Regions from separate parts of the Sphingobium cupriresistens LL01 genome, predicted to be linked through region 3. Evidence: predicted binding sites of a transcription regulator. Region 3 holds the regulator's gene; each other region holds the start of a gene.
The links. Region 3 encodes LexA, which represses DNA repair genes until DNA is damaged. Its sites were predicted from a motif close to GTTCCNCNCTTGTTCT; they were not measured.
Positions count from the first base shown of each region.

Region 1: V473_RS21305 (LexA family protein) is a predicted target of LexA. The motif match lies at 1,814-1,829, and genes of this name have one in related genera.
Region 2: V473_RS01600 (S24 family peptidase) is a predicted target of LexA. The motif match lies at 1,477-1,492, and genes of this name have one in related genera.

Region 1 is NZ_KQ130440.1:3,776-7,051, forward strand. It holds gene V473_RS21290 (GNAT family N-acetyltransferase) at 1-445, shown strand, start outside; gene V473_RS23750 (hypothetical protein) at 458-838, opposite strand; gene V473_RS21300 (SOS response-associated peptidase family protein) at 1,022-1,669, opposite strand; gene V473_RS21305 (LexA family protein) at 1,866-2,300, shown strand; gene V473_RS21310 (Y-family DNA polymerase) at 2,310-3,276, shown strand, end outside.
Region 2 is NZ_KQ130434.1:330,889-334,164, reverse strand. It holds gene V473_RS01605 (XdhC family protein) at 1-441, opposite strand, end outside; gene V473_RS01600 (S24 family peptidase) at 561-1,229, opposite strand; gene V473_RS01595 (hypothetical protein) at 1,527-1,898, shown strand; gene V473_RS01590 (hypothetical protein) at 1,921-2,895, opposite strand; gene V473_RS01585 (TIGR04063 family PEP-CTERM/XrtA system glycosyltransferase) at 2,944-3,276, opposite strand, start outside.
Region 3 is NZ_KQ130434.1:1,562,353-1,565,628, reverse strand. It holds gene V473_RS07640 (ComEC/Rec2 family competence protein) at 1-1,438, shown strand, start outside; gene lexA (transcriptional repressor LexA) at 1,429-2,115, opposite strand; gene V473_RS07630 (molybdopterin molybdotransferase MoeA) at 2,185-3,276, opposite strand, start outside.

The DNA of each region.
Region 1 (3,276 bases), on a different contig from region 3:
CATCTTTCCCGAAGACATAGCGGGGGTGCTGGGTATCTGGCGCGAATTCATCGCCAATTCCCCGGTGAATCTCGATTATCAAAACAACGATGCTGAATTCGCCACTTTGCCGGGCAAATATGCGTCGCCGAAGGGATGCGTTCTGCTCGCGGATCGGGCAGGCGAAATTGAGGGCTGCGTTGCGATGCGCCTAGTCACTCCCGAAATTTGCGAGATGAAGCGACTATACGTTCGCCCCCATGCTCAGGGACGCCATCTTGGTCGCGCCCTCGCCGAACGCCTGATCGAGGAAGCTCGCGCCGTGGGCTATAGCGAAATGAGGCTCGATGTGCAGGCGAAGTTCGATCCCGCGCGCAAGCTGTACGAGGCCCTCGGCTTTGTCCCTGCCGAGCCGATTTCCTTCAATCCGGTGCCCGGCGCATCGTTCCTCGGCCTCTCCCTGTAGCCGCCACGATTTTTATCTTAAGTTGGAGGCTGACAACAGGCGATAGCCGCCGAGTTGCGAACATCCGGCGGCCTGATTACGCTGGTGCCGAAAGGTAACGCTTGTGATTGTAACCGTGTTGATCGTGTCCATCATCTTCGCGCTAGCGATGATTGGTCTGTCTATCTGGGCAAACGCGCATTTCAGGGAAAGTGAAAGGTTGCCGATGCAGTGGAGGCTTTCGCGGTCAGAGCCGCTTTCCAAGTCGATCAACTGGTCTGCTTCCCGCATTCTCGCTCTTAGTTTTACCCCGTTTCTCGCAATCTGCGTGCTGGGGCTAATCTGTGTTGGAGCGATGACGCTTACCCCGAGGCCGGGGCAGGAGTGGATGCTATTGCCTGCCTTGATGTTCATAGGCACCACATTTGTCGCGGCTCATGCGTTACACATTTGGCTGATCGATAAGACTTTGAAGCACGACGGCAGATAACGCACGCCAATCAGGTAATAGCCGACACCGAAGCGGTTCTGGAGCCGCTTGGCGTATGTCTGAGTCCGTCCTATGTATCGACCCCTGCTTGGAGGAACAGGAGTGACCTATAGCAAAGGCCCCTGTCCTGGCGCCTTTCGCTTCACCCAAGGAATATCTGTTCGCTCGACGGCCATCCTCTCCGCCGGATAAGGCCGATCAAATTGATATAGATCGGCTAACGGCGCGGTGAGCCAGGTGTGCCAATGCTCAGGATCGAGGATAACCGGCGAGCGGTCGTGAATGTCGGCAAACTCAATGCAATTGTCCGTCATGACGCCAGTGTATGAGAGGCCCCAATCCTCATTCGACCACAGCCCCGCCCACGCAAAAATCGGTTGATCGGGAACCGACAACCACGCCTCTGTCATCTTGCCTTTCGGACCGATGGCCTCTGCAAAGTGCGCCGTGGGAATGAGGCAGCGGTTGCCGGGGTCTATCGCCCAGCGCTTCCAGAATGCGCCCAGCTTGTCAAAGCGTGCATTATTGACTGGCTTCGGCGCGAGCGGCTGTCCCTTGCTGCCCTTAAGCGTAACCGGGAAGCCCCATGTCATCCGCTCTAGGACCATCTCACCGTCAACAAGCCGAACGACAGGACCAACCTCTTTCGGATGAACGCGATCGGGATTGGCGTTGTACTGCGCGCCATTTCCATTCGCGGGGATCACATCGAGAATTAGTTGACGCTCGCCGGGATTATATCTGTTGCACATCATGCGAAGCTGGTGCCGCTGCCTTTAGCTGTCAATCATACGGCTCAGGGTAGCGTGCGGAATGCCTGTTTTGCGGCCCTTCACCTCTAAAAAAGACGCGCGCCGAAGGCGCTCCACAGGGCCAGACCGTTTGAGCGATGAACCGATGTTCCCATTTCGTTCTATGATGCGTTAGAAGGGGGGAAAGAAGGGAATCACGATGTTGCTGCCACCGATGCAGCCGGTCCCGCTTGCCGAGGTGCCAGAGGGGCTAATTCCCTTTCTCATCGGGGCGGCGGGAGCTGGCTTTCCCAGTCCATCGCAGGACTGGGCCGAAGATCGCATTTGCCTGATCGAGTTGCTGCGGCTCGACCGCGCCGCCAGCTTTGTGTTCCGCATTAGCGGCACCAGCATGATCGACGCGGGTATCTACGATAACGATGTGGTGGTGGTAGACCGCGACACGCGGGCCGTTGAGGGACATATCGTCATCGCCATCGTGGATGGCGGCTTTGTCTGCCGCCAGCTCGCGCGCCGCCAGGGCGGGACGTTTCTTGAGGCTCGTAACGCCCGCCAGCACTATGACCCTACTCCCGCCGAGGGCGTGGAAATATGGGGCGTCGTGCGAACGAGTGTCCGTGATTTTCGGCGCTAGGCCTCGCAGATGACCCATGGAATTGTCGATGTTGCCAACTTCTATGTCTCTGCCGAGAGGCTTTTTGACCCGTCATTGCGCGGCGTTCCCGTCATCGTCCTATCGAACAACGACGGTTGCGCGGTTGCGCGCAGCGAGGAAGCGAAGGCCTTACATGTCCGCATGGGCGAGCCGGTTTTTAAAATCCGGGATCGGATCAAACGGCACGGCATCCAGCTCCGATCGAGCAATTACGAACTCTATGCCGACCTCAATCGGCGGTTCAACGCCGTCATTGCCGAGCATAGCGATACGGTGGAGATCTACTCGATAGACGAGAGTTTCTACCGCGCCCCCACCTTGCCCAACGGCCTTGGCGACGTGGACGCCGCGCACACGTTGCGCGAGGATATATTGCGGCAAGTCGGCCTCCCGACCCGGATCGGCCTTGGCCCGACACGCACTCTATCGAAAGTCGCCAATGCGCTCGCCAAGGCCACCGAAAAGGTTTGGGGCGGCGTGGTGGATCTCCACGACACTGAGCTACGCCGCCGATTGTTCGAGCGATGGCCGGTCGGAGAGGTGTGGGGAATAGGAAGCACGGTTGAGGCGCGGCTTCGACCTCTTGGCATCCGAACAACCGCCGACCTGGCGGCGATGCCGCCCGCGGTCGCGCGCGATGTGGGAACGGTTGTACTTGAGCGGCTTGTGCGCGAGCTGGGCGGCATAGAATGCGCGGACTTCAAGGTTGAGCCCGACGCGCTGAAGGCAACCGCCGTCACTCGCCAATTCGGAGAGCCGGTCAAAACGCTGGACGAGCTGCGCGAGGCGATGGCGCGGCGCGCGGCGCGCGCGGCCGAGAAGATCCGCGCCCAGGGCCTCGTTGCAAGCCGACTGATCGCCTTCGCCCATGGCTCACGCTATCGGCCGAACCCGCCTTCCGCTTCGCGATCGGCGCGGTTGTCGCCGCCTTCCAACGATCCGCGCGTAATCTTGC
Region 2 (3,276 bases), 1.2 Mb from region 3:
GAGGAAATCCCCTTCTCCCGCCGCCTCGCGCGTCACGCCGCTGTCCAGGTCGGTCGCCAGCGTCAGCGCCCGGCCGCGCGCGCTGGCGGCGGCGATCCGGTCGAACAATCCGGGCGCGAAGCCGGCCTCGCTCACCGGCTGGACCAGCACCGCGATCTCGCCGCCGCACGGCAGGCCGACTTCCCAGGCATCGCCATCGGCCACGCCATAGCTTTCGACATGGGCGTTGCGCCCGCCGATCACTTCCGCCGCGCGTTGCAACACGTCGCTTTCCACGCAGCCGCCCGAAATACTGCCCTCGAACCGGCCATCGGCATGGACGATCATATGGCTGCCGCGCGGCCGCGGCGCCGATCCCCAGGTCGACACCACCGTCGCCAGCGCCATGGGCGCGCCGCGCCATTCCTGTCCCTTGCGGATCACCGCGCCATTATCGTTCAATCGACACTCCTCTGGCGCAGCCACGCCGTCGCCTCAACGGCAGCATAACACCGTGCCGACCCCGCCTATCCCGACCCAGTCGGAAAACATCCACTTGACGGATTGGGAGGCGGACACCGCTAATGCAAGCGCCTGCCGCTCCAGACGACCCGGCCGACAATATCCACCAGCGCCGGATCGATATCCGCCCAGTCGGGATAATGCGGATTATCGCTCACCACGCTGAACCAACCGCGCCGCGGCCCCATGGCGACGCGCTTGACCATCAGCACGCCGTCCAGCCGCAGCACATAGACGCCGTCGCGCAGGCGGCCCGCATCATCGTCATGATCGACCATGATGTCGTCGCCGTCGTTCAGCGTCGGCGCCATCGATTCGCCATCGACCCGGATGATCGACACCCGTTGCGGTCGCACGCCCAGATGGCGCAACCAGCGCGCATCGAACGCCATCACGCCCGCCGCCTGCTCATCCTCGTCCAGCGATCCCAGCCCCGCCGACGCGCCCAGCGCCAGCCGCGGCACCGCGACCACCGCGGGCATCCCGCGCATCCGGGCGGGGGCCGCGACCGGCGCCGTCGCGCCGCCCAGCATCTGTTCGGGCACGCCGAAATAGCGCGCCAGCACGCGCCGATCCTCCTCGTCCAGCTTGCGTGGCGTGCCGCGCTTGATGAACTGCTGAATATAAGCGGGATTGCGGCCGATCAGCCGGGACAGATCGGCATAATTCTCCCCCCGTTCGGCAATCAGCCGATCGAGCGCAATCCGGGTATGTTCCGATTCATCCATATCCAATCCATAATGATAGGAATTTTCCTAGACAAGTAGGAAATTGCGTTAGAGATAGGAATAAACCTATCGACTTGCAGCGGGCGAGTCGTGCTGACTGGGGAGAAGAAGGCCAATGTTGCTGCGCATGATCGAACAATTTCTTCGCGAATTTAAGATGCGGCCAACCACTTTCGGACGCCGCTGCGCACGCGATCCACGCCTGGTTTTCGACCTGCGCCTGGGTCGGCAACCCGGCGATCGCATAAGGAGACGAGTAGAACATTTCATGAACACTTATCGCAGGAGCATCAGCCAATGACAAGTCTGGATCATGAGTTCGGCGTGGCCAACCTCATCCGAAATAAAGGAATAGGAAGGAAAAGGGCCAGCCCGCTGCCGCCCTTGCTGGCGCAACTGCTTGCCCGCGCGGGCGAACCCGCCATCGTCGAACGGGCGGTCAGCCGCCCCTGGGCCAGCGCCCTGTTCGAAGGGCAGCGCCATATGGTGCGGCTGCGCCTGAGCGGCGAGGATTTCCCTGAACGCGGCAGCGCCTTCATGGCAGGCCTCGCCGATGCCGAATGGGTGCTGCCGGGCCATTTCGTCGCTGACATCAGCGTCGATGATGGCGATGCGGATATGGAGAGCGTCTGGCTGGAACTGTCCGCCCTGACGATCGAAGACTGGTAAGACCTGCGCCGGGCGGCGGCTGTCACCGTCGCCCGGTCATGGAACGCAGCGCGCCCAGCGCGGCGCGCAGCGCTTCGTCGGCATCCTGCTCCACCGTCTTGCGCACCGGCACGGCCGAGGCCACCGGCATGTCGGCGATCATACCGCCACCGGCCCCGGCCGACGACATTTTCCGCGACCTGTGCTTAAGCCCGCGTTCCAATCGCTCGGTCAGTTCGCTGATCGACAGGCCATGGGTGGAGGGCATGGGCAGCGGCGCGGGACGGATTGTTTCGGCGGGCTGGGCGACGCTGGCGGGCATCGCAGGCGCGGTCCATTCGGCCGCGACCGGCGCTGCTTCAAACGTGGCATAATCTTCGTCCGCGCCATCATCGTCGATATCGTCTTCGACCAGGGTCGGAACGGCAAAGGGACCGGCCGGCCGCAGGAAGGCGGGTTGCGGCAGCTCTGCGTCCGTCAGCGGCATCGGCGCGCTGGGCATGGGCAGCTTGCCGAGCGGGACGATCGTGTCGCGCTCCGGGTCGCGACGCGCCACCAGCGATCGGCGGCCCGATTCGGCGCGCGGGAAAATGTCGATCCCGTCAAAGTCCCGGCTCGCGAAGATCGGCGGGCGTGACGGCGCATCAGGATGCGCGTCGGCGCGCCGCAGGATCGGCGCGTCCGGTTCGATGCCCGATGCAGCACGGCCCCGCGCCAGCGCGGTCAGCTTGGAGAATGCGAAACCCATTTTACGTGCTCCCTGGACGCGATGGGCGCGTCCTTTCCCATCTTCTTGTTCCGGCGCATCCGCATCGCGGCGTGCCAGGCCGACCAGGCCGATCGCCATGACGCCGGCGAAACCCGCCATCATCAGCCGCGCCTTCCATCCCAACGGCGGCGCCGCGGCCGGCCACGCTTCGCTGAGGCCGCTCGACGCCACGATCATCTCGACCAGGCCGACCGGCATCCACAACACCAGCAACGCAGCCGCCAGACCGGCCAGTGCGGCGATCGCCATGCCCCGCCTGCTGATGACTCCCGCCGCCACCTTATGTTCAACCCTTGCTCATGCGGCCGCGCGCGTCCGTGCGGGACGCGCCAGCAGCCGCTGGTAAACGGGTTCATAACGCACAATGTTTGACGACCAGTTACGCTCGCGCTCGACGAACGCGCGGGCCACGGCCCGGCGTTCATCCCATCCGTCGCGATTGGCGAACAGGTCCGCCAGCGCCGCGGCGATCGCCGCCGGATCGTCGGGCGCGAACAGGGCGCCGGTGACGCCATCCTCGATCAGTTCGCGATGCCCGCCGACGCTCGACGCCGCGACCAGACGCCCTTGCGCCATCGCCTCCAGCGGCTTTAGCGGCGTGACCAGATCGGTCAGCCGCATCGCCTTGCG
Region 3 (3,276 bases):
TCTGGCGACCGGGGACCAGGGCGCGATCCCCGAAGCGGATGCGGAAGCGATGCGGCGCAGCGGGCTGGCGCATCTTCTGTCGATCAGCGGCTTGCATGTGACGGCGCTGATCGGGGCGGTCATTTTCCTGCTGATGCGCGTGATGGCCTTGAGCCAGCGGGCGGCGCTTGGCTGGCCGCTGATGCTGATCGCGGCGGCGGGCGGGGCGCTGGCGGGGATCGGCTATACGCTGCTAACCGGGGCGGAGGTGCCCACGGTGCGATCCTGCGTCGCGGCCTTGCTGGTGCTGGGCGGACTGGCGATGGGTCGGGATGCGGTGACATTGCGACTGGTGGCGACCGGGGCGCTGGTCGTGCTGCTGCTGTGGCCCGAAGCGCTGGTCGGGCCGAGTTTCCAGATGAGTTTCGCGGCGGTGACGGCGCTGGTGGCGCTGGCCGAACATCCGCGCTTTCGCGCCTTTGCCGCCGTCAGGGACGAGGGCGTGATTCGCAAGACGGGTCGCTTGCTGGTCGTCACGCTGGCGACCGGGATCGCCGTCGAACTGGTGCTGATGCCGATCGCGCTGTTCCATTTTCACAAGGCGGGCCTGCTCGGCGCCTTCGCCAATCTGATCGCGATCCCGCTCACCACTTTCGTCGTCATGCCGCTGGAGGCGCTGGCGCTCGTGCTGGATGTCGTAGGGTTGGGCGCGCCGTTCTGGTGGTTGACGCAGCAGGCGCTGAACCTGTTGCTGCTGCTGGCTCATGGCGTGGCGGCGAGTCCTATGGCCACATTGCTCGCGCCGACCATGGGTATGGGGCTGTTCGGCATCACCATCGTCGGACTGCTCTGGTGCCTGTTATGGCGGACGGGATGGCGATGGCTGGGACTTGCGCCGGTGCTGATCGGCGTGGCGGTCACCTTTACCGCCGCGCCGCCCGATATCCTGATTACCGGCGACGGGCGGCATGTCGCCGTGCGGACGGGAAAGGGCATGGCGATATTGCGCGATCGGGCGGGGGATTATGTGCGGGACGTGCTGTCGGAAAGTGCAGGTTATGACGGCGAACTGGCGGCGATCGCGGCGCTGCCGGAGACGCGCTGCTCGCAGGATATGTGCGCCATGAGGATGAAGGATGGCAAGGGCCGCGACTGGCGGCTGCTCTTTACTCGCAGCAATGTGCTGATCGATCGGTCGAGTTTCGCCGGCGATTGCGCGGCGGCGGACATCGTCGTCAGCGATCGGGGCCTGCCGCGCTGGTGCCGACCGCGCTGGATGAAGGTCGATCGCCGGTCGCTCGCGCGTACCGGCGGGCTGTCTATGATCCTGGCGAAGGGCGAAGTTCACACCGTCCATCGGGCGGGCGACGCGCATCCCTGGGTCGCCCGCCAGACCCGCCGGACGTGGAGGGACCAGCCTGAATCATTTAAGGCCCAATCACACAGGCCTCAATTGTAGCGGCGCAGCAGCCCCGCGAGCTTGCCCTGGATGCGGACCTGGCGCGGATCGTATATCTGCGGCTCATAGGCCGGGTTGGCCGGATCGAGCCGGACGCGGCTGCCTTCGCGGCGGAAATATTTCAGCGTCGCTTCCGCCTCGTCGATCAGCGCGACGACGATCTGGCCTTCGCGGGCGACGTCGGTGCGCTGGATCAACGCGAAGTCGCCGTCGAGGATGCCGGCTTCCATCATCGAATCGCCCGACACTTCCAGCGCATAATGATCGCCCGCGCCGAGCAGCGCGGCGGGCACGGAGAGCATCGTCTGCCCTTCCATCGCCTCGATCGGCACACCGGCCGCGATCCGGCCGTGCAGCGGGATTTCGATCACGTCATTGGCGGCGGTGGGGATCATCGGCGGCTGGGCGGGCGGCGCAACCTTGGGCTTGAGCGCGATCACTGGCGCGGGCGTGCGATGCATCGCATCGGGGAGCTTGAGCACTTCCAGCGCGCGGGCGCGATTGGGCAGGCGACGGATGAAGCCGCGCTCCTCCAGCGCGTTGATGAGGCGGTGAATGCCGGATTTGGACCGCAGGTCCAGCGCATCCTTCATTTCCTCGAAAGAAGGCGACACGCCGCCTTCGTCCAAGCGGGTCTGAATGAAGCTTAGCAATTCCTGCTGCTTGGGCGTCAACATTGCGATCCTCCGTGGAACGTATGAGGAACGCATAGGAAACAGATGAAGGTTAGTCAAGCACCGAACATGTCAGGGCAGCGGCAGAATCAAGACCCGATCGCCGGGAGCCGCCGGCGGCGATCCGGCGGGGCGCAGGATCAGGCAGTCGGCCTTCGCCATGGCGGCGGTGGCCGCGCTGTCCTGTGACGTGACCGACACGATGCCGCCCGGTCCGCGCCAGGCGCGCAGATAATCGTCACGATCGCCGGTGGCGGGCAGCGGTGAGGCGAGCGGCGCGTCGCTTGTCGGTGGCAGCGGATCGCGTGCGCCGCCCAGATGACGGACCAGCGGCAACAGGAACAGCGTGGCCGTGACGAAGGCGGAGACGGGATTGCCCGGCAGGCCCAGGAACAGCGTATCGGCGATTCGCCCCGCCATCAGCGGCTTGCCCGGCCGCATTTTGATCTTCCAAAAATCGAGCGCGCCGCCTGCTTTCACAAAAGCGGGACGGACCAAATCATGGTCGCCGACGGAGGCGCCGCCGGTCGACACGATGATGTCGGCCGTGCGCGCCCGTTCGATCGCGGCCACCATCGCATCGAGGTCGTCCCGCACGATGCCGAGGTCGATGACGTCGCAGGGCAGGGCGGCGAGCAGGGCGGCAAGCATCGGCGCGTTGGAGGAAGGCAGGAAACCCGGCGGCGTCGGGGCGCCGGGCGGCACCAGTTCATTGCCGGTGGACAGCAGCGCGACCGTCGGCCGACCGCCGACCGGCACGACGCCATGGCCACCCAGCACGGCGAGCGCGACCTGAGCCGGGCCGAGGCGACCGCCAGCCTCCAGCAGCAGGGCGTCCTGCGCAAAGTCGGAGGCGGCGGTGCGGACATGACGACCTGCGGGTAGCGGATCGGCGCTGGCGGTCAGCCAGTCGCCGTCGCGGGTCGCATTTTCCTGGATCAATATGGTGTCGGCGCCCGGCGGTAGCGGCGCGCCGGTGAAGATGCGGCTCGCTTCGCCCGGCGCCAGGGCTGCAAGGTCCGCCGCGCCGGCCGCGCTCTCGCTGGTGACGCGCCAGGGGCCGGGTGCTTCGGCGGCGCGCACGGCATAGCCGTCCATCGCCGACAGATCGGCCCAGGGCTGGTCGCGCAGCGCCGCCAGATCCTGCGCCAGCCAGCGTCCGGC